3 regions of the Pseudomonas sp. P4_C8 genome follow, and region 3 is predicted to be linked to each of the others. Evidence: predicted binding sites of a transcription regulator. Region 3 holds the regulator's gene; each other region holds the start of a gene.

What was found. Region 3 encodes sigma-54, which starts transcription at its own class of promoters, with help from an activator protein. Its sites were predicted from a motif close to ANTGGCATNNANNTTGCTNT; they were not measured.
Region 1: the regulator sigma-54 is predicted to act here: its motif matches at 2,497-2,516, upstream of AC1DWM_RS07845 (CmpA/NrtA family ABC transporter substrate-binding protein).
Region 2: the regulator sigma-54 is predicted to act here: its motif matches at 6,705-6,724, upstream of AC1DWM_RS08300 (circularly permuted type 2 ATP-grasp protein).

The regions. Positions count from the first base shown of each region.
Region 1 is NZ_JBFUIH010000009.1:79,863-89,874, reverse strand. Features, by position in the region: gene AC1DWM_RS07855 (nitrate/nitrite transporter) at 1-234, opposite strand, end outside; gene AC1DWM_RS07850 (ANTAR domain-containing response regulator) at 575-1,150, opposite strand; gene AC1DWM_RS07845 (CmpA/NrtA family ABC transporter substrate-binding protein) at 1,166-2,377, opposite strand; gene AC1DWM_RS07840 (quinone-dependent dihydroorotate dehydrogenase) at 2,604-3,623, shown strand; gene rmf (ribosome modulation factor) at 3,840-4,058, opposite strand; gene rlmKL (bifunctional 23S rRNA (guanine(2069)-N(7))-methyltransferase RlmK/23S rRNA (guanine(2445)-N(2))-methyltransferase RlmL) at 4,588-6,858, shown strand; gene AC1DWM_RS07825 (sensor domain-containing diguanylate cyclase) at 7,000-9,399, shown strand; gene dacB (D-alanyl-D-alanine carboxypeptidase/D-alanyl-D-alanine endopeptidase) at 9,529-10,012, opposite strand, start outside.
Region 2 is NZ_JBFUIH010000009.1:186,393-196,404, forward strand. Features, by position in the region: gene AC1DWM_RS08275 (3-hydroxyacyl-CoA dehydrogenase NAD-binding domain-containing protein) at 1-711, opposite strand, end outside; gene AC1DWM_RS08280 (acetyl-CoA C-acetyltransferase) at 739-1,944, opposite strand; gene AC1DWM_RS08285 (c-type cytochrome) at 2,539-3,360, shown strand; gene AC1DWM_RS08290 (transglutaminase family protein) at 3,495-4,304, opposite strand; gene AC1DWM_RS08295 (alpha-E domain-containing protein) at 4,301-5,251, opposite strand; gene AC1DWM_RS08300 (circularly permuted type 2 ATP-grasp protein) at 5,264-6,673, opposite strand; gene AC1DWM_RS08305 (ribonuclease E inhibitor RraB) at 7,081-7,422, opposite strand; gene AC1DWM_RS08310 (hypothetical protein) at 7,636-7,869, opposite strand; gene AC1DWM_RS08315 (PLDc N-terminal domain-containing protein) at 8,081-8,272, opposite strand; gene AC1DWM_RS08320 (hypothetical protein) at 8,353-8,883, opposite strand; gene AC1DWM_RS08325 (ankyrin repeat domain-containing protein) at 8,998-9,516, opposite strand; gene AC1DWM_RS08330 (long-chain-acyl-CoA synthetase) at 9,613-10,012, opposite strand, start outside.
Region 3 is NZ_JBFUIH010000014.1:68,933-78,944, forward strand. Features, by position in the region: gene AC1DWM_RS11285 (KpsF/GutQ family sugar-phosphate isomerase) at 1-324, shown strand, start outside; gene AC1DWM_RS11290 (KdsC family phosphatase) at 324-848, shown strand; gene lptC (LPS export ABC transporter periplasmic protein LptC) at 856-1,428, shown strand; gene lptA (lipopolysaccharide transport periplasmic protein LptA) at 1,415-1,963, shown strand; gene lptB (LPS export ABC transporter ATP-binding protein) at 1,963-2,688, shown strand; gene AC1DWM_RS11310 (RNA polymerase factor sigma-54) at 2,872-4,365, shown strand; gene hpf (ribosome hibernation-promoting factor, HPF/YfiA family) at 4,440-4,748, shown strand; gene ptsN (PTS IIA-like nitrogen regulatory protein PtsN) at 4,761-5,225, shown strand; gene rapZ (RNase adapter RapZ) at 5,228-6,085, shown strand; gene AC1DWM_RS11330 (HPr family phosphocarrier protein) at 6,101-6,373, shown strand; gene pmbA (metalloprotease PmbA) at 6,530-7,876, opposite strand; gene yjgA (ribosome biogenesis factor YjgA) at 7,984-8,508, shown strand; gene tldD (metalloprotease TldD) at 8,569-10,011, opposite strand.

The sequences.
Region 1 (10,012 bases), on a different contig from region 3:
AGTTTTTGGCGACAGACGATCCGCCAGCATGCCCATGATAAAGCGCAGCACGGCGCCGGCCAGAATCGGCGTCGCCACTACCAGCCCGCGCTGTTGGGTGGTCAGGTGCAGGTCGGCGGCGATCTGTACGGCCAACGGGCCGAGCAGGTACCAGACCATGAAACTCAGGTCGAAGTAGAGGAAGGCCGCAAACAGTGTTGGCGTATGGCCGGATTTCCAGAAGCTTGAATTCATCGCGCACCTCAGCTGTGAAGAGTCTCGAGAAGGAGTCATGAGCTAGCAGGTGGGGCGCCTGTGGGCCGCACCACCGGCCCCGGGCTGTGGGGCCAAAACGAAAAAACGCCGCCACCCGATTCGCCAGAGGCAAATGGGGTGAGCGACGTCTTTGTCGTAGGTGGGGCAACCGCCGTTGGTTACCTGTGGTGATTACTTAGCCAGATTTGTGCCAACAGCCCGGGACCGAGTTGCAGCCATTCGCGAGCAGGCTCGCTCCCACAGGGGGATTGGGTCTTACACAGATCCAGTGCGGGAGCGAGCCTGCTCGCGAAGAGGCCTTCAAAGGCAGCACAAAACTTCAGCCAAGCAACTCACTCATGGCAATAATCTGCTCTGCAACCTGGATCAGCTTCTGCTGCCGGCTCATGGCCTGGCGGCGCATCAGGGTGTAGGCCTCTTCCTCATTGCAGTTTTTCATCTTCATCAGCAACCCCTTGGCCAACTCGATGCGCTTGCGTTCGGCCAGTTGTTGGTCGCGGGCATGAAGCTGAGCGCGTAACGCCTGGTCACTTTCAAACCGTGCCATGGCCACGTCGAGAATCGGCTGCAAGCGTTGTGCGTGAATACCTTCGACGATATAGGCACTGACCCCGGACTGAATCGCCTGGCGCATCACGCCGGGGTCATGTTCATCGGTAAACATGACGATCGGCCGTGGTTGGTCGCGGGTCACCAGCACTACTTGCTCCATCACATCGCGGCTCGGTGACTCGGTATCGATCAGAATCACGTCCGGACGCACCATTTCGACGCGTTCGGGCAGGTCGATGGTCAGACCCGACTCATCGATCACCTCAAACCCGGCTTCGGTCAGGGCGGCTTTGAGGCGGCCGACTTTCTTCGCGGTATCGTTGATCAGCAGGATACGCAGCATGTTTGCAGTCTCCTGTCAGCGGTGAGCGAATCGTTGCGAGCTGTCGCTCAGGGCGTGCAACTTGAAGCTGCGGGCATAGCCGGACGGATCGGAGCCGTCCCAGACTTTGCCGTCGATCAACTGGCTGCTGCGCATGTCCTGACCACTGGTGGCGACACCGACAGCGGTGGCGGCTTCACGGTACAGATCCAGTTGCTGAACCTGACGGGCCACGTCGAGGTAATCCGGATCGTCACGCAACAATCCCCAGCGCCGGAACTGAGTCATGAACCACATACCGTCGGACAGGTACGGCACATTGACCTCGCCGCCGGCATGGAAACGCAGCGCGTGCGGGTCCTGCCAGCGATTGCCCAGCCCGTCAGCGTAATCGCCCAGCAGGCGCGGCTCGATGCAGTCGAGGGGCGCGTCGAGGTAGTCGGGCGCGCTCAATAGTTGTGCGGTGCTGCGGCGGTTTTCAGGGTTTTGCTCGATGAACCGGCTGGCTTCCAGAATCGCCATCACCAAGGCTCGCGCGGTGTTGGGGTATTGCTCGACAAACGCACGAGTGCAGCCGAGGACTTTTTCCGGGTGATCGGGCCAAATGGTCTGCGACGTCGCCAGGGTAAAGCCGAGATTCTGCTGCACCGCGCTGGCTGACCATGGCTCACCCACGCAAAAACCATCTATACGTCCGGCTTGCAGGTGCGCGACCATTTGCGGTGGCGGCACTACCACGCTGTCGACATCCTGCAACGGGTGGATGCCCTGACTCGCCAGCCAGTAATACAGCCACATGGCGTGGGTGCCGGTGGGAAATGTCTGGGCGAAGGTGAGTTTTGAGCGAGTTTGGTGCACGTGGTGGTCGAGTGCTTCAGGACTGGTCACGCCCAACGCCTGCAAACCGTGGGAGAGATTGATGCTCTGGCCGTTCTGGTTCAGGCCCATCAGCACTGCCATGTCGGTCGAGACGACGCCGCCGATGCCCAGGTGAACCGCATAAATCAGGCCGTACAGGCTGTGGGCGGCATCAAGTTCGCCGCTGACCAGTTTGTCTCGCAAGTTGGCCCAGGACGACTGGCGCTTGAGGTTCAGGGTCAGGCCGTAGGGCTGGGCGAACCCCTGGGTCGCGGCGACTACGACCGAGGCACAGTCGCTCAAGGCCATGAAACCGAGATTGATGTCGGTCTTTTCCGGGGCATCGCTGCCATTGACCCAGGCCAGAGGGTCGGCTGGAACTTCAATCATCAATAAACACCTTTTAAAAAAAAACGCCGCCAAGGGCTGCTTGCCAGAGCAAGGCCCAGTGACGACGCCTTTGTCTTGCGACCCATTGCGCCGTTGGCATGAGTGCTGATACCGGTGACGGTGCAAGGCATATGCCATCGCTCGTTGATTTCATCGCGCGCCTCGCCTGCAACCGGATGCCCGGCTATAATTGCCGCCACTTTTCAGCCCAGAGTCAAACCCGCCCATGTACACCCTGGCCCGTCAGATGTTGTTCAAACTTTCCCCGGAAACCTCCCACGATCTGTCCCTGGACCTGATCGGCGCGGGCGGGCGTTTGGGCCTCAACGGCTTGCTGTGCAAGGCCCCGGCGAAAATGCCGGTGTCGGTCATGGGCCTGGATTTCCCGAACCCGGTGGGTTTGGCGGCCGGTCTGGACAAGAACGGCGCGGCCATCGACGGATTCGCTCAACTGGGTTTTGGTTTTGTCGAAATCGGCACCATCACCCCGCGCCCGCAGCCGGGCAACCCGAAACCACGGATTTTCCGTCTGCCGGAAGCCGAGGCGATCATCAACCGCATGGGGTTCAACAACCTCGGCGTCGATCACCTGCTGGCTCGCGTGGCGGCGGCCAAGTACAAAGGCGTGCTGGGCATCAACATCGGCAAGAACTTCGACACCCCGGTTGAGCGCGCGGTCGACGATTACCTGATCTGCCTGGACAAGGTGTACGCCCACGCCAGCTACGTGACGGTCAATGTCAGCTCGCCCAACACCCCGGGCCTGCGCAGTCTGCAGTTCGGCGATTCGCTCAAGCAGTTGCTCGCTGACCTGGCCACGCGCCGCGCAGAACTGGCGTTGCGCCACGGCAAACATGTCCCGCTGGCGATAAAGATCGCGCCGGACATGACCGACGAAGAAACCGTACAAGTCGCACAAGCGCTGATTGAAACCGGGATGGACGCGGTGATCGCCACCAACACCACCCTGAGCCGTGTTGGCGTCGAAGGCATGGAATACGGTGACGAGGCGGGTGGCCTGTCCGGCGCACCGGTTCGCGACAAGAGCACTAACACCGTAAGAGTGCTGGCGGCAGAACTGGCAGGTCGCTTGCCGATCATCGCCGTGGGCGGCATCACCGAAGGCAAACACGCGGCCGAGAAAATCGCGGCGGGTGCGAGCCTGGTGCAGATCTACTCCGGCTTTATCTACAAAGGCCCGGCGTTGATTCGTGAGTCGGTAGACGCCATCGCAGCACTGCGCTAAACCCCTGTAGGAGCCCGGCTTGCCGGCGATGGCGTCCTTGAGATCGCTGTCGCCGGCAAGCCGGGCTCCTACAAAGGATTGTGTTTAGCCAGAGAGCAGGCATAAAAAAGGGCTCCTCGAAGGAGCCCCTGGGCCGAAGCCCGCCGTCCGGATGGGACGTGTGTGGTTAATTCAGTCAGTCATCAGATTTTCGTGTCGGAGTGTTAGGCCCTGTAATTAATTGCCGACGGCGTGAAGTTCGTTGAGTCTGTGGATTCCCGCAGTGCCGGTCATACCGTCCCAGTTGTCGCCGCGTCCCTCGCGCCAGCCGTTAATCCAGGCTTGGCGTACTGACGGTAGAGTAAATGGGCAAAGCTCACGGGATTTGCCACCAACGCCATATTGATATCCGCGCAAAAATGCTCTTTCCAACGGATCACGCTTAAGTCTTCTCATAGGGTGTTGCCCTCACTTGTTGACTGTATTCATCGCGTAGACCTCAATCGAGGTCTGGCAGAAAAAAACTCTGCCGTTGGGGCCCGCTGCCGGCGTCGCGAGCCAAGGTGTTGACGTCGTTGCGGCGTCAACCTGTATTGAGTTCTAACCAATGCGTCACATCGAGGGAATGATCGTTTTGTCATAAGGACGTAACGATAAAGATGCTATGGCGATAAGTAACACGATGTTTGCCCCGTGTTTGTTGGTAAAGCCCTGTATGATCGGCCCCCCGCAGGATGATGGGGTTAATCCTTAGTGAGAATGACTTCTGTTGCGTGGGAGCATTATTCGACGAAGGGTCGACTTGTGACATTTTGTTGCATCAACTTTTTTATCTGCCTGTGCATCTAAGCTCTTCTAACCTGAGCAGCACTGGTGGGACGGCACACCTTCGTGCCACGCGGGCGCTCTTTTAGAAAAGCGCCTGATTGAAATCCGGGCCGGCAATGCGTTGCCGGTTCACTTAGCTAAAGGCTTTGAAAATCCAATGTCCGATCAATTCGAAATCTTCCTCACTTGCCCCAAAGGCCTTGAAGGCCTGCTGATCGAGGAAGCCGTCGGGCTTGGCCTTGAAGAAGCGCGTGAGCACACCTCTGCCGTGCGCGGCATGGCGACCATGGAAACCGCTTATCGCCTGTGCCTGTGGTCGCGTCTGGCGAACCGGGTGTTGCTGGTGCTCAAGCGTTTCCCGATGAAGGATGCCGAAGACCTGTACCACGGCGTACTGGACATCGAGTGGCAAGACCACATGCTCAACGCCGGTACCCTGGCCGTCGAGTTCAGCGGCCATGGCTCAGGTATCGACAACACCCACTTCGGCGCTTTGAAAGTCAAAGACGCCATCGTCGACAAACTGCGCACCCCGCAAGGCGACCGTCCGTCGATCGATAAACTCAACCCGGACTTGCGCATTCACCTGCGCCTGGACCGTGGCGAAGCGATTCTTTCCCTCGACCTGTCGGGTCACAGTCTGCACCAGCGTGGTTATCGCTTGCAGCAAGGCGCGGCACCGCTGAAGGAAAACCTCGCGGCCGCGATCCTGATCCGTTCCGGCTGGCCACGCATTGCGGCCGAAGGCGGCGCGCTGGCTGACCCGATGTGCGGTGTCGGTACGTTCCTGGTCGAAGCCGCGATGATCGCCGCCGACATGGCGCCGAACCTGCGTCGCGAGCAGTGGGGCTTTACCCATTGGCTGGGCCACGTCCCGGCGCTGTGGAAAAAGCTTCATGAAGAAGCCACTGAACGTTGCGCAGCCGGGTTGGCCAAGCCACCACTGTGGATTCGCGGTTACGAAGCCGACCCGCGCCTGATTCAACCGGGCCGCAACAACGTCGAACGTGCCGGCCTGAGCGAGTGGATCAAGATCTACCAGGGCGAAGTCGGTACGTTCGAGCCGCGCCCGGACCAGAACCAGAAAGGCCTGGTGATCTGTAACCCTCCATACGGCGAGCGTCTGGGTGACGAGGCGAGCTTGCTCTACCTCTATCAGAACCTCGGCGAGCGTCTGCGTCAGGCCTGCCTGAACTGGGAGGCCGCGGTGTTCACCGGAGCGCCGGACCTGGGCAAGCGCATGGGCATTCGTAGCCACAAGCAGTATTCGTTCTGGAACGGCGCGCTGCCGTGCAAGTTGCTGCTGATCAAGGTCACGCCAGACCAGTTCGTCACGGGCGAGCGTCGCACCCCGGAACAACGCCAGGTCGAGCGCGAGCAGGCAGAAGTCGAAGTCGCCGGCAACGATGTGGTGCCGGGCAAGTACGAGAAGTACAACAAGAACGGTAACCCGATCAAACCGGCACCGGTGGTGATCGAGCAACCGCGCTTGAGCGAAGGCGGGCAGATGTTTGCCAATCGCCTGCAGAAAAACCTCAAGGCAATGGGCAAGTGGGTCAAGCGCGAAGGCATCGATTGCTATCGCGTCTACGATGCCGACATGCCGGAATATTCCATGGCCATCGACCTGTATCAGGATTGGGTCCACGTCCAGGAATACGCGGCGCCGAAATCCATCGATCCGGAAAAAGCCTCGGCACGCATGTTCGATGCCCTGGCCGCCATTCCGCAGGCCCTGAACATCGACAAGAGCCGCGTGGTGGTCAAGCGTCGCGAGCGTCAGAGCGGCACCAAGCAGTACGAGCGTCAGGCCGCGCAGGGCAAGTTCGTCGAGGTCAACGAAGGTGGCGTGAAGCTGCTGGTCAACCTCACCGACTACCTCGACACCGGGCTGTTCCTCGATCACCGTCCGATGCGCATGCGCATTCAGAAAGAGGCGGCCGGCAAGCGCTTCCTCAACCTGTATTGCTACACCGCGACGGCCAGTGTTCACGCGGCCAAGGGCGGCGCACGCACCACTACCAGTGTCGACCTGTCGAAAACCTACCTGGACTGGGCGCGACGTAATCTGTCGCTGAACGGTTTCTCTGACAAGAACCGTCTGGAGCAGGGCGATGTGATGGTCTGGCTCGACGCCTGCCGTGACGAATACGACCTGATCTTCATCGACCCGCCGACGTTCTCCAACTCCAAGCGCATGGAAGGGATCTTCGACGTGCAACGCGACCAGGTGCAGTTGATCGACTTGGCCATGGCGCGTCTGGCACCCGGTGGCGTGTTGTATTTCTCCAACAACTTCCGCAAGTTCGCCCTTGAGGAAAACCTCACCGAGCGTTACGCCGTTGAAGAAATCACCGCCCAGACCATCGACCCGGATTTCGCCCGTAACGGCAAGATCCACCGTGCCTGGAAAATCACCGCACGTTGACACCTGAACGGTGGATCCACAGAGCCTTGATTTTTAAAGGCTCTTTGGATTCTTTCAGTACTGGTCAAATTAGTGGCTAATGGCTATAACTCTTCTCATGGCCAATGGGTTTTCCCGCACCTGGCGTTTTGAGTTGCATCTATGTCGTTGCACGCCGTGCGCCCCAGGATCCTGGGTATTATCAGCGAAGATGCCTCGGCCTGGCTGGTCGCGCTGCTGGTATTGATTATGGGTGGCATCCTTACGGGGATACTCGCCTGGTCAACGCTCAATGTATTCCACCATCAACTCAAGCAACGCTTCCAACTGCTGGCCAGTGAGCGTTTTAGCCGCATTGAAGAACGTTTCGTAGACCAGGAGCAGCGCCTCGACGGCCTGCGCCGGTTCTTCTCTAATTCCAGTTCGGTCTCCCGCGAGGAGTTCGACGGTTACACCCAAGCCCTGTTGCACCGGACTCAAGCCTATGAATTCGCGGCGCGAGTGACGCGTGCCGAGCGCGCAGAATTCGAGCGCAAGGCGCGGGGCGAGGGATTGCGCGACTTCACCATTCGTGAACTTGACGGCAACGGTCAACTGCAATTGGCCGCTGAACGCGATGAATACGTGGCGGTGCTTTACAGTCAGACGCAAAGTCGACTGGGCTCGCTGCCGGGTTACGACTTGCTGACCGAGTCGATGCGTCGATCAACCGTTGAGCGGGCGGACAGACTGGGCGCTATGACGGTGTCGCAGCCGATGCATCTGGTCAGTATCGAGCCGGCTTATGAACGTGGCGTGCTGTTGGTGGCCCCGGTGATGCTGCGCAACATGCCAAGCGCTACGGGTGCAAAACCCTACGGTTATGTCATGGCAGTGATCAGCATGCGCCAGTTGCTGGCAGATGGATTGTCGGACTCCACGCACGACTATCTCTCGGTGCGCATTCTCGACTTGTCGATCGACGAACAGCACGAAGCGCTTTTCGAATCCTTCAACGTACCGGCAGCCAGTAGTTTGTCTGCAAGCCGGCTGTTGCGACTGGCCGATCACGATTATCAAGTCGACATCACCCCGAGCGAAGCCTTTGTAAAAGCCAACCATTCTTCGGTGAAGACCCTGATGGTGCTGGGCGGGTTGCTGAGTCTGTTGCTCAGTGTGTTGTTGTACGTGTTGGTCAGTCAGCGTCAGCGCGCGCTGAAAATGGTGGAGCAGCGGACTGAGGAATTACGTGCCCGCGAGCAGGAGCTACGTGGCGCTCACGGCCAGTTGCGTGCTGTGCTGAATGCGGCGACTCAGGTGGCGATCATCGCCACCGACCTGCGCGGGATCATCAATACGTTCAATGCCGGTGCCGAGCAGATGCTGGGTTACGCCAGCGTCGAGGTCGTGGGACACATGACCCTGGAAAACCTGCACTTGCGCCGGGAGTTGGTGGTACGCGCGGCGGAGTTGAGTGCGCGGTATGGCAAACCTATTCCGACCAGTCAGGCGATGTTGGTCAAGGGGGGCGAAGAGGGCGGGCACGAGGCGCGGGAGTGGACGCTGGTTCGCCGCGATGGCAGCCATTTGGCGGTGAACATGCTCGTGACCCCGGTGCTCGACGAGCAAAGTCTGTGGGTCGGTCACCTGGCGATCTGCATCGACATTACCGAACGCAAGCGCGTCCATGAGGCACTGGCGGCGCGGGACGTGTTATTGAAAAAACTCAGCGCCCATGTGCCCGGTGGCATCTATCAATTCAAGATGGAGTTCGACGGTCGCTTCCGTGTGATCTACGTCAGCGACGGTATTCGAGAGATCTACGAACTCGAACCTGATGTGCTGCTGCTCGATGCCGAATCGATCTTCACGCGCATTCACCCACAGGACTCGACCCGGGTCCGTGCTTCGATCCTGGCGTCAGCGGACACCCTTAGCCCGTGGCGCGAGGAATACCGCGTGCAGTTGCCCATACGCGGCCTGCGCTGGGTTCGTGGTGAGGCGACCCCTGAAGAGCTGCCCGGTGGCGGCGTTCTCTGGCATGGCTACATTTCCGACATCTCCGACTTGAAGCGAGTGGAAGAAGAGTTGCGCGCGCTGTCGATCACCGACTCGCTGACCGGGATCCACAACCGCCGTTATTTTCAGGAACGCCTGACCACCGAAATGGTTCGGGTCCAACGTGGCGGGGGCGAGTTGTCGGTGATCATGCTCGACATAGACCACTTCAAGCGCATCAACGACCAGCATGGCCACGCCATGGGGGATCGGGTATTGCAGGCCGTGTGCGAGCGTATCGGTCATCGGTTGCGGCGCACGGATGTGTTCTGTCGCCTCGGGGGGGAAGAATTCATGGTGCTCTGCCCCGACACCGACAGCGAGCAGGCTCAAGTGCTGGCCTTGCAGTTGTGGCAAGGGCTGCGCAGTTCACCGATCGACGCCGTCGGGATCGTCACCGCGAGTTTCGGGATTGCCAGTTGGCGCGTCGGGGAGGGTGTGGATGCGCTGTTGCTGCGGGCAGACTCAGGGGTTTATGTGGCGAAGCTGGCTGGGCGGGATCGGGTTGAGGCGCAGATGAGCTAAGACTGGACTCCTGTAGGAGCGGGCTTGCCCGCGAAAGCGGTGTGTCAGTCAACATAAATGCTGGATGACACACCGCATTCGCGGGCAAGCCCGCTCCTACATTGGATCTTTGGTGTTCTTTAGACTGGGTTATAGCACCGAAGCCGTTTCCGGCAGTTTCGGCTGGCGATACAGGTCCAGCAGCACCTGATCCAGTACCGAAGACGCGCCAAACGGTGCCTTGTCGTTAAGGATCGCCACCACTGCCCAAGTGTTGCCATTGACGTCGCGGCTGAAGCCGGAGATGGCGCGTACGGTGTTCAGAGTGCCCGTCTTGACGTGGGCTTCGCCGCGCATCGCGGTGGTTTTCAGGCGTTTGCGCATGGTGCCGTCGGTGCCGGCAATCGGCATCGAACTGATGAACTCGGCGGCATACGGGCTGTGCCATGCCGCTTGCAGCATGGCTGCCATTTCACGGGCGCTGACGCGTTCGGAGCGGGACAGGCCGGAACCGTTCTCCATCACCAGGTGCGGCGCCGTGATGCCTTTCTTCGCCAGCCACTGACGGACCACACGCTGCGCGGCCTTGGCATCATCCCCGTCGGCATCGGTGCGGAACTTCTGCCCCAGGCTC
Region 2 (10,012 bases), on a different contig from region 3:
CGCGATGGCAAGCATTTGCGCGACTTTCGGGCTGGACGGTGTACCGCCCGGGATCTGATAACCCTTCACGTCCCAGCGCTGAATCGCCGTTGGGTTGGCCAGAATCCAGGCCCGTGCCTTGCTCAGCAGTTCTCCAGGATCTTTCGCCAACTCGTCGATCAATCCGGCCTGCAACGCCTGTTGTGGTCGGACTTTTTTGCCTTCGAGCAGGTACGACAAGGATTTCTCAATCCCCAGCATCCGCACCATGCGCACCACCCCGCCGCCGCCCGGCAACAGGCCAAGGGTGACTTCCGGCAGGCCGAGTTGCACGGACGGATTGTCCAGCGCCACGCGGTAATGGCACGCCAGACAGATTTCCCAGCCGCCGCCCAATGCTGCGCCGTTAATCGCGGCCACCACCGGTTTGCCGAGGGTTTCCAGGGTGCGCAATTGGCCTTTGAGCGTCAGCACCATGTCGTAGAACGCTTTGGCTTCGGGTTTGCCGACTTTGATCAGTTCATTAAGGTCGCCGCCGGCGAAGAACGTCTTCTTCGCCGAAGTGATGATGACCCCGGCAATGCTGTCTTTTTCAGCGACCAGACGGGCGACGCAGGCGGCCATGGCTTCGCGGTAGACCGCGTTCATGGTGTTGGCGCTCTGGCCTGGCATGTCGATGGTCAGGACGACGATCTGATCCTGACCTTTTTCGTAACGGATGGCTTCAGTCATGAACATGTTTCCTTGAAAGTCGGGGGCTCAGAGGCGTTCGATGATGGTGGCAATGCCCATGCCGCCGCCGACACACAGGGTCGCGAGGCCATAGCGCAGGCGTCGGGTTTCCAGCTCATCGAGCAGCGTGCCGAGAATCGCGCATCCCGTGGCGCCCAGCGGATGGCCCATGGCGATGGAACCGCCGTTTACGTTGACCTTGTCCGGGTCGATGGCCATGTCCTTGATGAATTTGAGCACCACCGAGGCAAACGCTTCATTGACTTCAAACAGGTCGATGTCTTCGACCCGCAGGCCGGCCTTGGCCAGAGCTTTACGGGTGGCCGGCGCGGGGCCGGTGAGCATGATGGTCGGGTCGGTGCTGGTGACCGCCGTGGCGACGATCCGCGCCCGTGGCTGCAAGCCCAGCGCCCGCCCCTTGGCTTCGGAACCGATCAGCATCAGCGCGGCGCCATCGACGATCCCGGAACTGTTGCCCGGCGTGTGAACGTGATTAATCCGTTCGACATGGCTGTAGACGCGCAACGCCGTGGCATCGAAGCCCATTTGCCCCATCATCTCGAAGCTCGGTTTGAGCTTGCCCAAGCCTTCCAAGGTGGAGTCGGCGCGAATGAACTCATCGTGATCGAGCAAGATGATGCCGTTCTGATCCTGCACCGGCACCAGTGACTTGTTGAACGAACCGCTCGCCCGCGCCCGCGCTGCTTTCTGTTGCGAGTGCAGCGCGTAGGCATCGACGTCCTGGCGGCTGAAACCTTCAAGGGTGGCGATCAGGTCTGCGCCTACGCCTTGCGGGGTGAAATGGCTGTGCAGATTGGTTTCCGGGTCCAGCGCCCAGGCCCCGCCGTCACTGCCCATTGGCACGCGGGACATCGACTCGACACCGCCGACCACCACCAGATCTTCGAAACCGGAACGCACCTTCATCGCGCCGAGGTTCACCGCCTCAAGACCCGAAGCGCAAAAACGGTTGATCTGCACACCTGCGACGCTGACGTCCCAATCCGCCACTTGGGTCGCGGTCTTGGCGATATCGGAGCCTTGATCACCAATGGGCGTCACGCAGCCCAGCACGACATCATCGACCTGGCTGGTATCGAGCGAGGTGCGCTGTTGCAGCGCCGTGAGCAACCCGGCCACCAGATTGACCGGTTTGACGCTGTGCAAGGCGCCATCGGCCTTGCCTTTGCCGCGGGGCGTGCGTAACGCATCGAATATCAAAGCTTGGGTCATGACGTCCTCGAACCTGGGCGGTGAGTAAATACTGAGCGCTCACTCTTATGCCGAGCCGCCGCGGATTCAATGACCGCAGCGCTCACAGACGTTGACGGACACGCTCAGACGGACGGTAGTGAGCAATGGGATTAACCGTTTCAGGACACGGAGCTGTCTAGCAAAAGGGCGCCCAAGAAGCTGGCAATAGGCCTCATGTCTTTTTTATAGCTTTTTATGGAATACCCATACGAAATGGATCTAAACCACGGGTGACGCGGGCTCTAAGGTGAAGTGTACGAAGTTGTCGTCGGGTTTTGCCGAGGCGCTCGTCTGACAGGAAGTGCAACGCTCTGCCGTCATGGAGATATGCAGGCAGGCATCAGGAAATAACAAAAAAGGCGGTCAAGCCATGTTCAAACATTCGAAAGTACGTCAAGCCGGGCTCATTCTTTTCGCTACCACGCTGTTGTTGATTTTGCCGAATCTGACCAAGGTGATTGGCTAGTCGGGAAAAAATACGGCGTCAGGTATTTATATCGTCATTTTAAAAATGTGACTGGCTCGCTACCCGAGCCAGCGTGGGTGTGCCAACCTTTGTGGCACCTTCACGACATGGATGGCGATCTATTGAAAACGCTCACTCTGATCGGGGCCTTGCTGCTCAGCACGCCTCTGTTTGCCGCACAGCTGAACCTGGAGCTGGGCGCGAGCAGTCGCACCTGGCAGACCGAGGAACTGCTCAAGCACCCGCAACTCCAGACCCTGCGCATTGCCGACGACGTTTCCTACAAACGAGACATGAGCTATCAAGCGGTGCCGCTGGCGGCGTTGTTGACCGGCATCAAGCCTGCTGACCATCTACAAGCCGTGGCGCTGGACGGATTTGCCGCCGAACTGGCCGCTGCACCGTTGCTCAACACCCAAGGTGCGCAGGCATGGTTGGCGATTGAAGACCCGGCCAAACCGTGGCCAGCGTTGTCTGAAGGCAAGCCGAGTGCCGGGCCGTTTTATCTGGTCTGGACGAATCCTCAAACAGGCAATATCAGCCCCGAGCAATGGCCGTACCAGGTCGCCAGCATCAAGCGCATGGCGCCGGTGGCCGAACGCTTCCCTGCCCTGCTGCCGGATCCGGCCTTTAAAGCGGACGATCCGGTCAATCTAGGTTTTGCGCTGTTTCAGAAGAACTGCCTGGCGTGCCATCGACTGAACGGCGCCGGAGATGCGCAATTCGGGCCGGATCTGAATATTCCGTATAACCCGACCGAGTATTTTGGGGCGGACTTCCTGAAGCGGTATATCCGTGATCCGCAAAGCTTGCGCCAGTGGCCGCAGGCGAAGATGCCGGGGTTTACCGCGCAGGTGTTACCGGAGCGGGATCTGGAAATGCTGGTGGGGTATTTGAAGCATATGGCCGGGCGCAAGGTTAAGCCCTGACCCTGAATCCATGTCGGAGCGAGCCGGCTCCGGGCGGCGTTCCGACGATGGCGGTGTGTCAGTCACAGGTTTGCTGACTGGAAGACCGCTATCGCGAGCAGGCTCGCTCCCACAGGTTTTTGTGGTGCGGCAGATTATTGCTGTTGGACAGAGATAACCGGCATCGGCGTTGGCGACACAAACACCTTCGCATGCATCTGCTCGCAGCCGCCGCCCCGGCGCATTCCGCGTACCGGGCAGGCATCCAGGTAATCCAGGCCCACGGCCAGTTTCAAGTGACGCTCCGGTCGGGCCAGTTCATTGGTCACGTCAAAACTGTACCAGGCGTCATCGAGCCAGGCTTCCGCCCAGGCGTGACTGGCCAGGTGTTCGCTGTTCTCGCTGTACAGATAACCCGACACATAACGCGACGGAATGCCCAGGCTGCGCGCGCAGGCGAGAAAGGCATGGGTGTGGTCCTGACAGACGCCTGAACGCCCGGCGAAGGCCTGAGCCGCGCTGGTGTCGACTTCGGTTGCGCCGGGCGTGTAGGTCATGTGCTGGTTAAGGCCATGCATCAAGTCGATCAGCGCGGTGCGATCCCGACGTGTTTTGCATTCCTTTTGCGCGAACGCTCGCAACGCTTCGTCGGGCTCGGTCAGGCGCGTGAAACGCAGGAACGGCAGCGCCGACTGGCTTTCATGCTCGGCTTCGCGCAGTTCGTCGATATCGACCTGACCACGGGCGCCGATGATGATCGCCTCATGCGGCTCGTCCATGGTCAGCACGTGCAATATGTTGCCGAACGGATCGAGTTGCGCGCGTACCGGGCGCGGCAGGTCGAGCTGCCAGCTGAGCACGTGCTGACGCTCGCTGTCGTGGGGTGTCAGTCGCAGGTACTGGATGCTCGCCCGCACCTGATCTTCATAGTGATAGGTGGTTTCGTGGCTAATGGAAAGTCTCATGCAGCCTCCAGGTAAGAACTGTGAATGGCGTTGCCCAACTGGCGCACCAGCGGGATGAACTCGGTCAGCCAGGCGTGCAGGCCTTCGTCGAGAATTTCGTTGATGCCGGTGTAGCGCAGGCGCGCGTCTATCTCAGCGGCCAGGCGTTGTGCCGGACGGCCGTTGGCCCCCGGCAAACTGGCGAGGATCTGGTCGATTTCCTCGGTGCAGGCGCGCAGGGAGCGCGGCACATCGGCCCGCAGCAACAGCAACTCAGCCACATGCCGGGCACCGGGGGCGTCGCGGTAGATCTCGGTGTACGCCTCGAACGACGACAGCGCACGCAGCAATGCGCTCCACTGATAATAGGCGTGCGCCGTACTGTCACTGACGGTTTCAGCTTGATCGCCGGCCATTTCGTAGCGAGCGTCGAGCAGGCGCAGCGTGTTGTCAGCCCGTTCGATAAATGTTCCCAGACGAATGAAGCGGAACGCATCGTTACGCATGATGGTGCCGTAGGACGCGCCCCGAAACAGGTGGGAACGTTCCTTGATCCATTCGCAAAAACGGCTCATGCCGTAGCGGCTCAAACCCTGTTCGGCGATCCCGCGAATCTCCAGCCAGGTGGCGTTGATGTTTTCCCACATGTCGGCGGTGATTCGCCCACGCACCGCATGGGCACTGGCCCGAGCGGCGCCGAGGCAGCTGTAGATGCTCGCCGGGTTGGCCGCGTCCAGGGCGAAAAAGTGCAGCAGCCGTTCGGCATGCAACTCGCCGTGGCGCTCCAGGTAATCATCCAGGGTGCCGGTGATCAGCAGCGGCATGGCGAGTTCGTGCAGCCCGTCACCGCGACCATCCTGTGGCATCAGCGACAGCGAATAACTGATGTCGAGCATCCGTGCGAGGTTTTCCGCTCGCTCCAGGTAACGCGACATCCAATACAAATCCGAGGCAGTTCTACTTAGCATGGCAAGCTTCCTTCAATCCTCGACCACCCAGGTGTCCTTGGTTCCGCCACCCTGGGATGAATTCACCACCAGAGAGCCTTCACGCAGGGCGACACGGGTCAAACCGCCGGGCACAACCCGGGTTTCGCGGCCAGACAATACAAACGGACGCAGGTCGATGTGGCGTGGGGCGATGCCGTTTTCGACAAAGGTCGGACAGGTCGACAGGGACAACGTCGGTTGTGCGATGTACGCGTGCGGCTTGGCTTTGATCCGCGCGCGAAACGACTCGATTTCCGCCGCCGTCGCCGCTGGCCCGACCAGCATTCCGTAACCGCCGGAGCCCTGGGTTTCCTTGACCACCAGATCGGGAAGATTGGCCAGCACGTGGGACAGTTCAGATGGATTGCGGCACTGAAACGTCGGCACGTTTTTCAGGATCGGTTCTTCGTCGAGGTAGAAACGGATCATGTCGGTGACAAACGGGTACACCGACTTGTCGTCCGCGACTCCGGTGCCGATGGCATTCGCCAGCACCACATTGCCGGAGCGGTACGATGACAGCAGGCCCGGAACGCCCAGCATCGAATCCGGATTGAACGCCAGCGGGTCGAGGAATGCATCGTCGAGGCGACGGTAGATCACATCGACGGCTTTCGGCCCGTCTGTGGTGCGCATGAACACCTTGTCATCGCGCACGAACAGGTCTGCGCCTTCCACCAGTTCAACGCCCATCTCCCTGGCCAAAAAGGCATGCTCGAAAAACGCGCTGTTGAAGCGACCCGGCGTTAGCACCACCACGCTCGGATTGTCGATCGGACTGGAGCTTTTCAGGGTATCCAGGAGCAAATTCGGATAGTGATCGATGGGGGCAATGCGTTGCGCCGCGAACAGTTCGGGAAACAGCCGCATCATCATCTTGCGATCTTCGAGCATGTAGCTCACGCCGCTGGGTGTACGCAGGTTGTCTTCGAGCACGTAGTACGTGCCGTCGCCGTCGCGCACCAGATCGACGCCAGAGATGTGCGAATAGATATCCCGATGCAGATTCAGCCCTTGCATCGCCAACTGGTATTGCTCGTTGGCCAGCACTTGCTCGGCAGGAATGATGCCCGCCTTGATGATGCGCTGCTCGTGATAGAGGTCGGCAAGGAACATGTTCAATGCCTTGACCCGCTGAATGCAGCCGCGCTCGACGACCCGCCATTCACTGGCAGGGATGCTGCGAGGGATTGTATCGAAGGGAATCAGGCGCTCTGTCCCCTGCTCGTCCCCATAGAGCGTAAAAGTAATCCCGGCGCGATGAAACAACAGATCGGCCTCGCGTCGCCGTTGTGCCAAAAGTTCGTCAGGCGTTTCGGCCAGCCAACGGGCAAACTCCCGATAATGCGGGCGGACCTGGCCGCCGGCATCGTACATTTCATCAAAATAGGTGCGGATCATGCCGTACTCCTTGTCACCCGGACACCTAGGCTTCGCAAGGCCCGTGCCATCGGCATAAACGCTTTGATATCAATCAGTTGGAAATCAACACCGTTAATACCGCACCAATCCCGTGCAGCAAACGCCCCAACTTGATTGCCCCCGCTTCATTGCAAGGCGACGTTGTCGCCTATCACCAGCATAGTCAGAGTTGATTTCACTGCCCGCCCGCCCGTGCGGATAATCCGCGCATTCGCTGGAAAACAGCCCGAACTTCCCTTTAGCCGCCTGCTCAGGCGGTTTTTTTTGCGCCGGATTCTTGTTTCAGGGTTTTGCCGGAAGGGTTTTGCCGGAAGGATTTTGCCGCCCCATAAACTAAAACGGCCAACCCGAAGGCCAGCCGTTAGTGCGTGTCACTGTTCATAAGATTATGCGAGTAGCCCTCGTACCTCCTGCTTGACGCCCCATCCTTCAATGATGCCGCCCAGAGGCTCGACCACGGCCTCAAAACATTGCTCGAAATCGCCGATGTCATCGTATGTGGCGTACATGACTTTGCTCAGTTCGAGCGCCCATGCGCCGTCGTCGCGCACACTGATTTGCGCATTCAAGGACTCACCACGGTAATGACCTGCTGCTCTGCGGGCCCGCTCCTCGTCGGGGAAAATGGCGTAGAACTCGATGGGATGGAATCTTGAAAAGTCGAAACCGCCTTCTTTCATGCGGCGCAGCACCGAGCTGCTGATGTCTTCTTGATAGGCTGTGCTCATGAAACGTCCCCCTCATAGTGATGGATAGACTTTCCGTATTCCCGGCACGCGCAACCGAGTGGTGCGAGCGATGCGGCAACCTCGTTGCCGGTGGGAAGCAAGCATGTAGCTGACAAGACCAGACCTTAGCGATCCATTCGCTGATCTCGATTGCAGAGTAGCCTCAAGAGAGAGCCGCTGCCAAGGACTGGATGAGAATGTGACAGGAGATGTTCAGATTGGCGTGATGCCGAGGATTTGTATGCTGTTCTGGGCTTTAAGACTTTTGACGGTCGCATCGGGAGTTCGCCCTTCCAGATCGTTCAGATCCAGTACGGCGGCGACAGGAAGGAGTCGGGCCTTGATGAGTTTGGCGGCGTGCTCGTTATCCGGGCATTCGTCGCACTCAAAGACTTCATCGACTGTTTCGCCGTGATCATCTACGAAAGTGATTTTCCACTTTTGCATCAGAGCCTCCTCGATAAAACCCATGGATGGGCTTACAAGCATCTGGACTTTTGCGCGGACTGTTCGTTCAACGGATTACTGCATTGGAGCCTGAAAAATACATGCCCCATGTAGGAGCCGAGCTTGCTCGCGAAAGCGGTGTATCAGCCGACATGTGTATTGACTGATACACCGCTTTCGCGAGCAAGCTCGGCTCCTACAGGGAATGGAGTCAGATCCGTACGTCAGCCCGCGGTCCGGTGATGGCCCAGATGATCAGCCCCAGCACCGGCAAGCACGCGATCAACACCACCCAGAGGACTTTCATCCCGGTGGTGGCGCCACTTTTAAACACGTTGATGATGGCCCAGATATCCAGCACGAAAATGATCAAGGCAATCAGGCTGTTGAACGTAGAACCCATGGTGACGCTCCCTAAGAGTGATTTTGCACTCTTAGGATAGCCGCCCAATGCCAGTGTTCCGATTTTTTACTGGGTTAACGTCAGATATGGATCGCCACTTTCAAGGCTTCCAGGGATGGCGCAGCGGCGATGCCGACCTCGGCGCACAGTTCAAGTACCCGTGGCACGTCGTTGCCGTAGACCAGCACCACTTGCAGTTCGTCGTCGAGCAACTGGCTGAAGTTCATCAGCGTGTAGCCGCCGTTTTCCTTGTTCATGCTGCCCATTTGCACCTGAATGCGGTTGAGCGCGGTCAGGGCATCGGTTTTGGCCAGTTGCTTGGGTTTGATATTGAAATCAACACCGGGGCCGAACGAAGCGACGATCTGGGCGAACAGGTCCATGTATGTGTCGGCCTGGAACAACACTGTCTCCGGCAGACTGCCGACAACCACCCATTCGCCCAAGGCGATCGGGAACGTGTCGTCGTAGTTGATATCCGGATTGGCCGTCAGAAAAGCTTCAGGATCGGCGTAAGCCTGAGCCGCTTCGTCAGCGACCTTCAGAATTTCGTCATCGCTCATGCACCCGGAGCTGATTTTGCTGATGAGTTCGACGAGTGCGGCTTTCATGAGGTGGATCCTGTAGCGAATGATTTTTGAGGGCGCGAAGGATAGCGCATTCGGAGGAAGTTACCGAGCAGGGTGAGACCTGTGGTGAGGGGCTTGGTCCCCCACCACAAAGGATCAGCCGAGCAGTTTTTCCAACTGAGCGATGGTGTCGGTGGCGCCGAGGGTTTTCGCGGCATCGAGTGCGGACACGCCGTTGGCGTCCTTGGCTTTTGGATCGGCACCTTTGCTGATCAGGTAGTCGACGATTTCGACGCGGTTGAACATCGCCGCCATCATCAACGCGGTTCGGCCATCAAACGATGAACCTTCCACTTGCGCCCCGCCGTCTACCAGTGCCTTGACCACTGCCAGGTCGCCCTTGAACGCGGCACCGGCAATCGGGCTTTGGCCGTTGTCATTGCGAATTTCCGGGTCGGCTTTGTGTTCAAGCAGGACTTTTACGGTATCCACGTGGCCATGGTAGGCGGCCAGCATCAGCAAGGTGTCGCCTTTGTGGTTGCGCAGATTAGGCGGCAGGCCTTTGGTCAGCAGCGCAGCCATCATGGCCGCATCACCCTCGCGCGCTTTGTTGAAGACCTGTTCGGCAAATTCAGCGGCTTCTTCGGGGGTCATCTGGCGGCTTTGGTCTGACATCGGGGGCTCCACGTTGGGTTATTCGCAAAGCCGACAGTTTCCCGAGCAGCCCCCACGCTGTCACTTGTTTTTTCTCAAGGGTAGCCATAGCCACCTTCAATAGCGGTACTTGCCGTCATGAATATCCGCCAGCACCTGCTCGGTCACTTGCACGTAAGTCTGGGTGCCGGGTAGCCAGGCGTAGATCGGGTCATCACCAGTTTTGCCGGGGTCGAAGGCTTCGTCCTTGAGCCGGGTCTTCTGGTATTTGAACGTCCCGGTGGTCTCCATTTTCACTTTCACCCGCAGGAACAGCGGCACCGCATAGGCAGGCATTTGCTGGCGAGCGAATTCCAGCAATTCGCTGAAGTCCAGGGTGGCCAGGGATTCGGCCGGGGTAATCGCAGCCATGCCGGCGCGCCCGTTGGTGTTTCGGACCTCCACGCCATACGCCACGGCTTCCGCGATCTGCGGATATTGCAGCAAGATGTTTTCGACTTCCGTGGTCGAGACGTTT
Region 3 (10,012 bases):
ACCCTGCTTAAAGACGCATTGATGGAAATGACCCGCAAGGGCTTGGGCATGACCGTCATTCTGGAAGCTGATGGCAAACTGGCCGGGATCTTCACCGACGGTGACTTGCGTCGCACACTGGATCGCAGCATCGACATCCACAGCGCCACCATCGAACAGGTCATGACCGCTCATGGCAAGACCGCCCGCGCCGAAATGCTCGCCGCCGAGGCCCTGAAAATCATGGAAGACCACAAAATCAACGCGCTGGTGGTGGTCGACAGCGAAGACCGTCCGGTCGGCGCCCTGAACATGCACGACTTGCTGCGTGCGGGAGTAATGTAATGAACACGGACCTGCTGCAACGCGGCCAACAGATCAAACTCGCGGTGTTCGACGTCGATGGCGTGCTGACCGACGGGCGCCTGTACTTTCTCGAAGACGGCAGTGAATTCAAGACATTCAATACGCTCGACGGCCAAGGCATCAAGATGCTGATGGCAGCGGGCGTGCAGACCGCTATCATCAGTGGCCGCAAAACCCCGGTGGTCGAACGACGAGCGAAAAACCTCGGCATCCCCCACCTTTATCAGGGGCGCGAAGACAAACTGGTGGTGCTTGACGAGCTTCTGGCTCAACTCAACCTAAGCTATGAACAAGTTGCCTATCTCGGTGACGACTTGCCGGACCTGCCGGTGATTCGCCGCGTCGGCCTGGGCATGGCGGTAGCCAACGCCGCCAGCTTCGTGCGTGAAAACGCCCATGGCATTACCGTTGCCCGGGGTGGCGAGGGTGCCGCTCGCGAATTCTGCGAATTGATCCTGCGCGCCCAGGGCCGCCTCGATGCGGCCAACGCTGCGTACCTGTGAGCCGACTATGCTGAGCAAAAAGTTTCGTAACATCCTGTTATTCAGTTGCATCGCCGCGCTGTTCGCTGCGGTCGGCTACTGGAACATCAGCCCGGAACGCTTCCTCGACAAACCTGTGGTCAAGGTCGATGAAAGCACGATCGACTATTACGCGACCAACGCCCACAGCGTGCAGTTCCTGCCGGACGGCAAATTGCAGTACGAAATGACGTCCGACAAGGTCGAACACCTGAAAGCGTCCGAGGTCACATTGCTGACCAATCCGGACCTGAACATGTTTCGCGGCACCGAGTTTCCCTGGCACGTCCAGAGTGAACACGGGGAAGTCAACCCGGACGGCACCCAGGTCGAGCTGATCGATTCGGTACGCATCACCCGTTTCGACGAAAAAAACCGCAGGACCCTGATTACCACCACCCGTATGACTGTGTTCCCGCAGCAGCAATATGCGCAGACCGATCAACCCGTTAGTATCGACGGCGCTGGCGGTGTATCGACAGGCATCGGAATGAAAGCGTACTTGAAAGAAAGCAGGATACACCTGCTATCTAACGTAAGAGGACAGTATGAGGCTCGTTAAAACCCTCCCTATTTTGCTCAGTCTGGGCGCAGCACTGGGAAGCGTGAGCGCCTGGGCTCTGCCGAACGATCAAGAGCAGCCTATCCGCATACAAGCCGACGACGCCCAGCTGGACGACAAGAACGGCGTTGCTACCTATACGGGCGACGTGATCATCACCCAGGGTTCGATGAAGGTTACCGGCAATAAAGTGACCATGACCCGCACCCCGACTGGCGACATTGACGTGGTGACCTCGGTGGGCAATCTGGCCTACTTCGAGCAACTGCAAACTGCAGGCGACCCCAAGCCTGTCCAGGGTTGGGGTGTGACCATCCAGTACCACGCCGCGCAAAATCGCGTAGTACTGATCGACAAGGCAAAAGTTGTCGACAAGGACAACAACATCACCCTAGGCGAGAAAATCGTCTACGACACCCAGAAAAAGCTTGCCAGCGCCGGTCGCGCTACCGGCAGCAAGGTGACCGAGTCGCGTCCGCGTATCGACATGGTGATCCAGCCGAAGAAGAAAACCGACGAGCAAAAGGCCCCGTAATGGCAACTCTGAAAGCTCAGCATCTGGCCAAGAGCTACAAGAGCCGCCAGGTCGTGCGTGACGTCAGCCTGTCGATCGACAGCGGTCAAATCGTCGGCCTGCTTGGTCCCAACGGCGCCGGCAAGACCACCTGCTTCTACATGATTGTCGGCCTGGTGCAGGCCGATCAGGGCCGTGTGCTGATCGACGATCTGGACGTCAGCCACCAGCCAATGCACGGTCGTGCAAAGGCCGGTATCGGCTATCTGCCGCAAGAAGCGTCGATCTTCCGCAAACTCTCGGTCGCCGACAACATCATGGCGATCCTCGAGACGCGCAAGGAACTCGACAAGGCCGGACGTCGCAAAGAGCTGGAAAGCCTGCTGCAGGAATTCCACATCAGCCACATCCGCGACAACCTCGGCATGAGCCTGTCGGGCGGTGAACGCCGCCGCGTGGAAATCGCCCGGGCATTGGCTACCAACCCGAAATTCATCCTGCTCGACGAACCCTTCGCCGGCGTGGACCCGATTTCGGTCGGCGACATCAAACAGATCATCTACCATCTCAAGGCCAAGGGCATTGGCGTGCTGATCACTGACCACAACGTCCGTGAAACCCTGGATATCTGCGAAACCGCCTACATCGTCAACGATGGCCAGCTGATCGCCGAAGGCGATGCCGCCACTATCCTGGCCAACGACCTGGTTAAAGAAGTCTATCTGGGCCATGAGTTCCGCCTGTAAGCGTTGATGTGTCTGGCTAGTCGACTGAGCGCTTATCACAGTAAAAATCAACAGGTTTTTATTGTTACAGCGCTCTAGGCAAACACTTCAGTTTCAGGCATATAATTTGCTTATGTTTGGCGCTCCGGCGCCCTGTAGTGGATGGCGCATGTGCGCCGGCGAATAAGGTGTTAAGCCCCTGCCATGAAACCATCGCTAGTCTTGAGAATGGGCCAGCAGCTGACGATGACACCGCAGCTGCAACAGGCCATCCGCCTGCTCCAATTGTCGACCCTGGACCTGCAACAGGAAATCCAGGAGGCCCTGGAGTCCAATCCGATGCTCGAACGCCAGGAAGAAGGCGACGACTTCGACAACGTCGACCCCTTGGCCGACAAAGCCGAGCAGCAACCCAACGCCGACATTCAGGAACCCTCCTACCAGGAAACCGCCCCCACGGTGGACAACCTCGAGGAAGGCGACTGGAACGAGCGCATTCCCAATGAACTGCCGGTCGATACCGCATGGGAAGACGTTTACCAGACCAGCGCCAGCAGCCTGCCGAGCAACGATGACGACGAATGGGATTTCACTACTCGCACATCGGCCGGCGAGAGCCTGCAAAGCCACCTGTTGTGGCAACTGAACCTGGCACCGATGTCCGACACCGATCGCCTGATCGCCGTGACTCTGATCGACTGCATCAACAATCAGGGCTATCTGGATGAAACTCTCGAGGAAATCCTCGAAGCCTTCGATCCGGAACTGGACATCGAACTGGACGAAATCGAAGCCGTCCTGCACCGCATCCAGCAATTCGAGCCGGCCGGTATCGGCGCTCGTAACCTGGGCGAATGCCTGCTGCTGCAATTGCGCCAATTGCCAGCCAATACGCCTTGGCTCGCCGAAGCCAAACGCCTGGTCAGCGACTACATCGATCTGCTCGGCAGCCGCGACTACTCCCAGCTGATGCGCCGGATGAAGATCAAGGAAGATGAACTGCGACAGATCATCGAGCTGGTCCAGAGTCTCAACCCGCGCCCCGGCTCGCAGATCGAATCCAGCGAAGCCGAATACGTCGTTCCCGACGTTATCGTGCGCAAGGACAACGAACGCTGGCTGGTGGAACTGAATCAGGAATCAGTACCACGACTGCGGGTCAACGCCCAATACGCCGGGTTTGTCCGTCGCGCCGACACCAGCGCCGACAACACCTTCATGCGCAATCAGTTGCAAGAGGCCCGCTGGTTCATCAAGAGCCTGCAAAGCCGTAACGAAACACTGATGAAAGTCGCCACCCAGATCGTCGAGCATCAGCGCGGCTTCCTGGAATACGGCGACGAAGCCATGAAACCACTGGTCCTGCATGACATTGCCGAAGCCGTGGGCATGCACGAGTCGACGATTTCACGGGTGACCACGCAAAAATTCATGCATACCCCACGGGGTATTTATGAGCTGAAATACTTTTTCTCCAGCCACGTCAGCACCTCCGAAGGCGGTGAATGCTCGTCCACAGCGATCCGCGCGATCATCAAAAAGCTGGTTGCCGCGGAAAATCAGAAAAAGCCGTTGAGTGACAGCAAGATCGCTGGTTTACTGGAGGCACAAGGCATTCAGGTGGCTCGCCGCACCGTCGCCAAGTACCGCGAGTCCCTCGGGATCGCGCCTTCGAGCGAACGCAAGCGGTTGATGTAGAGCCACGCCACAGCGTTCCAGTGGTAGATCATTTGATCTACCGCTTTATGCACTGGCAACGAAGGAGAAGCTGTATGCAAGTCAACATCAGTGGACACCAACTGGAAGTGACCGAACCTCTTCGCACCTACATCGGCGAAAAACTCGAACGATTAGAGCGGCATTTCGACAAGATCACCAACGTGCAGGTCACGATGACGGTCGAGAAGCTGAAGCAGAAAATCGAAGCCACCCTGCATATTCCCGGCAATGAAGTGGTCGCAAACGCGGAACATACCGATATGTACGCGGCGATCGACTCACTGACCGACAAGCTGGATAAACAACTCAAAAAGCATAAGGAAAAGACCCAGAGCCTCCTCCAGGGTGCGACCGGTCGTTAACACTCCCAACCCATGATCCGACTTGAAAACATCCTGACCCCCGGCCGTTCCCTCGTGAACGTGCCGGGCGGCAGTAAAAAGAAAGCCCTCGAGCAAATTGCCAACCTGATCGCCCGGGAAGTGCCGGATCTGGAGATGCAAGATGTCTTCGAGGCATTGATTGCCCGTGAAAAACTCGGCTCGACCGGTTTTGGCAACGGCATCGCCATCCCCCACTGTCGCCTGAAGGGCTGCGAGTCACCCATCAGCGCCTTGATGCACCTTGACGCCCCCATTGATTTCGACGCCATCGACGGCGCCCCGGTTGACCTGCTGTTTGTACTGCTGGTCCCGCAAGCGGCTACCGATGCGCACCTGGAACTGCTCCGCCAGATCGCCAGCATGCTCGATCGCAAGGAAGTCCGTGATCGTCTTCGCAGCGCTCCGAGCAACGAAGCCTTGTATCAGGTTGTCCTGGACGAGCAAAACGGTCAGTAATCATGCGCTTGATCATAGTCAGCGGCCGCTCCGGCTCAGGTAAAAGCACCGTCCTCGATGTTCTCGAGGACAACGGCTACTACTGCATCGACAACCTGCCCGCCGGCCTGCTGCCGGAGTTGGCGGAACGCGCACTGATTCATACCGAACTGGCACAACCGCTGGTCGCCGTATCCATTGATGCGCGTAACTTGCCGAGTCACCTTTCGCGGTTTCCCGAACTGCTGGATGAAGTCCGGAGCCGGCATATCAAGTGCGATGTGCTGTACCTGGACGCCGACGTAGAAACCCTGCTCAAGCGCTTTTCCGAAACCCGCCGTCGTCACCCGCTGAGCAACGCCAACCGTTCGTTGGCAGAAGCCATCGAGGACGAAAGTAATCTGCTGGGTCCGATCGCCGATCTGGCAGATCTCAAAATCAATACCACCCACCTGAACCTGTATCAGCTGCGCGATACCATCAAGCTGCGCCTGTTGAACCAGCCGGAAGCCGGTACTGCGTTCCTGGTCGAGTCTTTCGGATTCAAGCGCGGCATGCCGGTCGACGCAGACCTGGTGTTCGACGTGCGCTGCCTGCCCAACCCTTATTGGAAGCCGGAATTGCGCGCTCAGTCCGGGCTTGATCAACCGGTGGCCGAGTACCTGGCAGCCCAACCGGACGTCGAAGAGATGTTCCAGGACATATCATCGTATTTGCTCAAGTGGCTGCCGCGCTTTGCCGCGAGCAACCGCGCTTATGTCACCATCGCCATTGGCTGCACCGGAGGACATCATCGCTCCGTCTACCTGACCGAACGTCTGGGCCAGGTCCTGCAACAATCCCTGAAGAACGTCCAGGTCCGCCACCGCGACCTCAGCTAAAGGATTCACATCGCGATGCCTGCTCTGGAAATCGAAATCATCAACAAGCTGGGCCTGCATGCCCGTGCTTCTGCAAAATTTGTTGGAGTGGCGGGTAAGTATCCGTGTCAGATCAGGGCAGGGAAGACGCCAGAATCAATGGTTGACGGGAAAAGTATCATGGCCATGATGATGCTCGCCGCCGGCAAAGGCACCAGAATTCACTTGAGTACCGAAGGCGAGCAAGAACAGGAAGCGCTGGATGCGCTGGTGGCGTTGATCAATAACTTTTTCGAAGAAGGCGAGTAAAAACTGCCCTCTGTAGCAGCTGCCGCAAGCTGCGTCAGGCTTCGCCAGCTGCTACAACGTCCGCATAGGCGGCTGACTCCCACAGGGGACGGTGCAAGGCGCATAAAAAAGGCGCGCCACCCAATTGGGTGGCGCGCCTTTTTTAAGCGGTAAGGGTTAGCTACCCGCCACCGTCATCCGCTCGATCAGCACCGACCCCGTGCGAATGTTGCTGCGCAACTCCAGGTCATTACCGACCGCAACGATCTGCTTGAACATGTCACGCATGTTGCCGGCGATGGTGACTTCCTGCACCGCGAACTGGATCTCACCGTTCTCGACCCAGAAACCCGCCGCGCCTCGGGAGTAATCGCCGGTGACCATGTTCAGGCCCTGGCCCATCAGTTCCGTGACCAACAAGCCACGACCCATGCGGCGCAACAACGCGGCCTGATCTTCGTCCCCATGGGTGACGAACAGGTTGTGCACGCCGCCAGCGTTGGCGGTGCTTGGCATGCCGAGCTTGCGCCCGGAGTACGTGCCGAGGATGTAGGAGACCAACTCACCCTTTTCGACGAACGGTTTGGCGTAAGTCGCCAGGCCATCGCCATCGAATGCGGAACTGCCCAAGGCGCGCATCAAGTGCGGACGCTCGTCGATGGTCAACCATTCCGGGAACAGCTTCTGACCCAGCGTGCCTTCCAGGAACGATGATTTTCGATACAGACTTCCGCCGGAAATGGCCGAGAGGAAGCTGCCAAACAAACCACCGGCCAACTCAGCGGAAAACAGCACCGGCACTTCGCAGGTCGGCACCGGACGCGCACCCAGACGGCTCGCCGCCCGTTGCGCGGCACGCTGACCAATGCTCACCGGGTCGGCCAGCAAATTGCCCTGACGGTTTACGTCGTACCAGTAATCGCGCTGCATCTGACCGTCGGCCTCGGCGATCATCACGCAGCTCAAGCTGTGGCGCGTCGACGCGTAGCCGCCGATAAATCCGTGGCTGTTGCCGTACACGCGGCAACCCTGATGGGTGCTGAGCGTGGTGCCGTCAGCGTTCTTGATCCGGCTGTCGGTGGCAAACGCGGCGGCTTCGCAGGCCAACGCTTGTTCGATGGCTTGCTCCGGCGTGATATCCCATTGGTGGAACAGGTCGAAATCCTGCAGATCGCGAGCCATCAGCGCGGCATCAGCCAGGCCCGAGGCTTCGTCTTCGGAAGTGTGTTTGGCGATGGCCAGCGCCGCAGCGACGGTCTCGCGAATCGCCTCAGGACCGCTCGCCGAGGTGCTGGCCGAACCTTTGCGCTGGCCGACGTACAAGGTGATGCCAAAACCCTGATCGCGGTTGAATTCGACAGTTTCGACCTCACGCTGACGCACCGACGTTGACAGGCCCTGCTCCAGGGACACGGCAACTTCACAGGCGCTGGCGCCCTGACGCTTGGCTTCAGCGATGATCTGCTCGACTTGTTCTTGCAGTGCCGGCAACGCTTGTGGGCCGACGCTTTCAACTGCACTCATGCTGTTCTCCACTCAAATTCTGCTTTCGGTATGGCCTTCGAGCGACCGGGCCGGACAAGCGGCCCCCGACTGGTTATCATGGCGGCGTTTCTTTGCGGACGGCCACCATGGTTGATTCTTACGACGACTCCCTCGATACGGGAGAAAAAAGCAAATCCCAGGTTAAACGCGAGCTTCATGCTCTGGTTGACCTTGGCGAGCGCCTTACAACACTCAAGCCTGACTTGCTGGCAAAACTGCCGTTGACCGACGCTATGCGCCGGGCCCTGGCCGATGCGCCCAAGCACACCGCGAATATCGCGCGTAAACGGCACCTTATGTTCATCGGCAAACTGATGCGCGATCAGGACACTGACGCCATTCTGACTTTGCTCGATCAACTCGATGCCTCCACCCGGCAGTACAACGAACGTTTCCATGGCCTGGAACGCTGGCGCGATCGCTTGATCGCGGGCGACGATGCAGTCCTGGAGAAGTTCGTGCTCGACTACCCGGAGGCTGATCGTCAGCAATTGCGCTCCCTGATCCGTCAGGCCCAGCACGAATTGGCGACCAACAAGCCACCGGCATCGAGCCGTAAAATCTTCAAGTACATCCGTGAGCTGGACGAGACTCAACGCGGTCTGCGTTAAGTCCCTTCCGGGGTGAGCCGCCAAGCGGCTCACCCGAAGCTTCACTTTTTCAAAAGCCACTTATGCGCCTGTGCCACCCACAGTGATCGCATCGATTTTCAGCGTTGGCTGGCCGACACCCACCGGCACCGACTGCCCATCCTTGCCGCACGTCCCAACGCCGCTGTCCAGCGCCAGATCGTTACCGACCATCGACACCTTGCTCATGGCTTCCGGACCGTTGCCGATCAATGTCGCGCCTTTGACCGGCGCAGTAATCTTGCCGTCTTCGATCAGATACGCTTCGCTGGTGGAGAACACAAACTTGCCGCTGGTGATGTCCACCTGTCCACCACCGAGGTTGGCGCAGTAAATGCCGCGCTTCACCGAGGCGATGATTTCTGCCGGATCGCTTTCGCCCGCCAGCATGTAGGTGTTGGTCATGCGCGGCATTGGCAGGTGGGCGTAGGACTCACGACGACCGTTGCCGGTACGGGCCACGCCCATCAGGCGGGCGTTGAGCTTGTCCTGCATGTAGCCTTTGAGTACGCCATTTTCGATCAGCGTAGTGCACTCGGTCGGGGTGCCTTCGTCATCGACGCTCAGGGAGCCGCGACGGCCTGCCAACGTGCCGTCATCAACGATGGTGCACAGTTTGGACGCAACCATTTCGCCCATGCGCCCGCTGTAGGCAGAGCTACCCTTGCGGTTGAAGTCGCCTTCCAGACCGTGGCCGACCGCTTCGTGCAGCAGCACGCCGGACCAGCCGGAACCCAACACCACCGGCAGCGTACCGGCCGGTGCCGGAATGGCTTCAAGGTTGACGAGTGCCTGACGCAACGCTTCACGGGCGTAGCCCATGGCGCGGTCGTCACCGAGGAAATAGCGGTAATCGGTACGCCCGCCGCCACCATGTCCACCGCGCTCGCGGCGACCGTTTTGCTCGACGATCACGCTCACATTGAAGCGCACCAGCGGTCGTACATCGGCGGCCAGGCTGCCATCAGTGGACGCGATGAGGATACGTTCCCAGACACCGGCCATGCTCACGGTCACTTGCTGGATACGTGGGTCGAGGGCGCGAGTGGCTGCATCGATGCGTTTGAGGAGTTCGACTTTTTCGGCACGGGTCATCACTTCCAGCGGGTTATCGGGCCCGTACAACTGGGCGACGTCCTGCGTGGTGAACGCCTGCACCGTACCATTCTGCCCGGCGCGGGAGATCGAACGCGCGGCACGGGCCGCCGCACCGAGGGCTTCCAGAGTGATGGCATTGCTGTAGGCAAAACCGGTTTTTTCACCCGATTGCGCACGCACGCCGACGCCTTGGTCGAGGTTAAAGCTGCCTTCCTTGACGATCCCGTCCTCCAGCGCCCAGGACTCGGAAATCTGCCCCTGGAAATACAGGTCGGCGGCATCGATGCCCGGGCCGGCCAGATCGCCGAGCACGCCTTGCAGGCTCTCGATCGTTACGCCGCCGGGCGCCAGGAGGTGTTCACTGACTGAGGACAACAACTCGCTCATA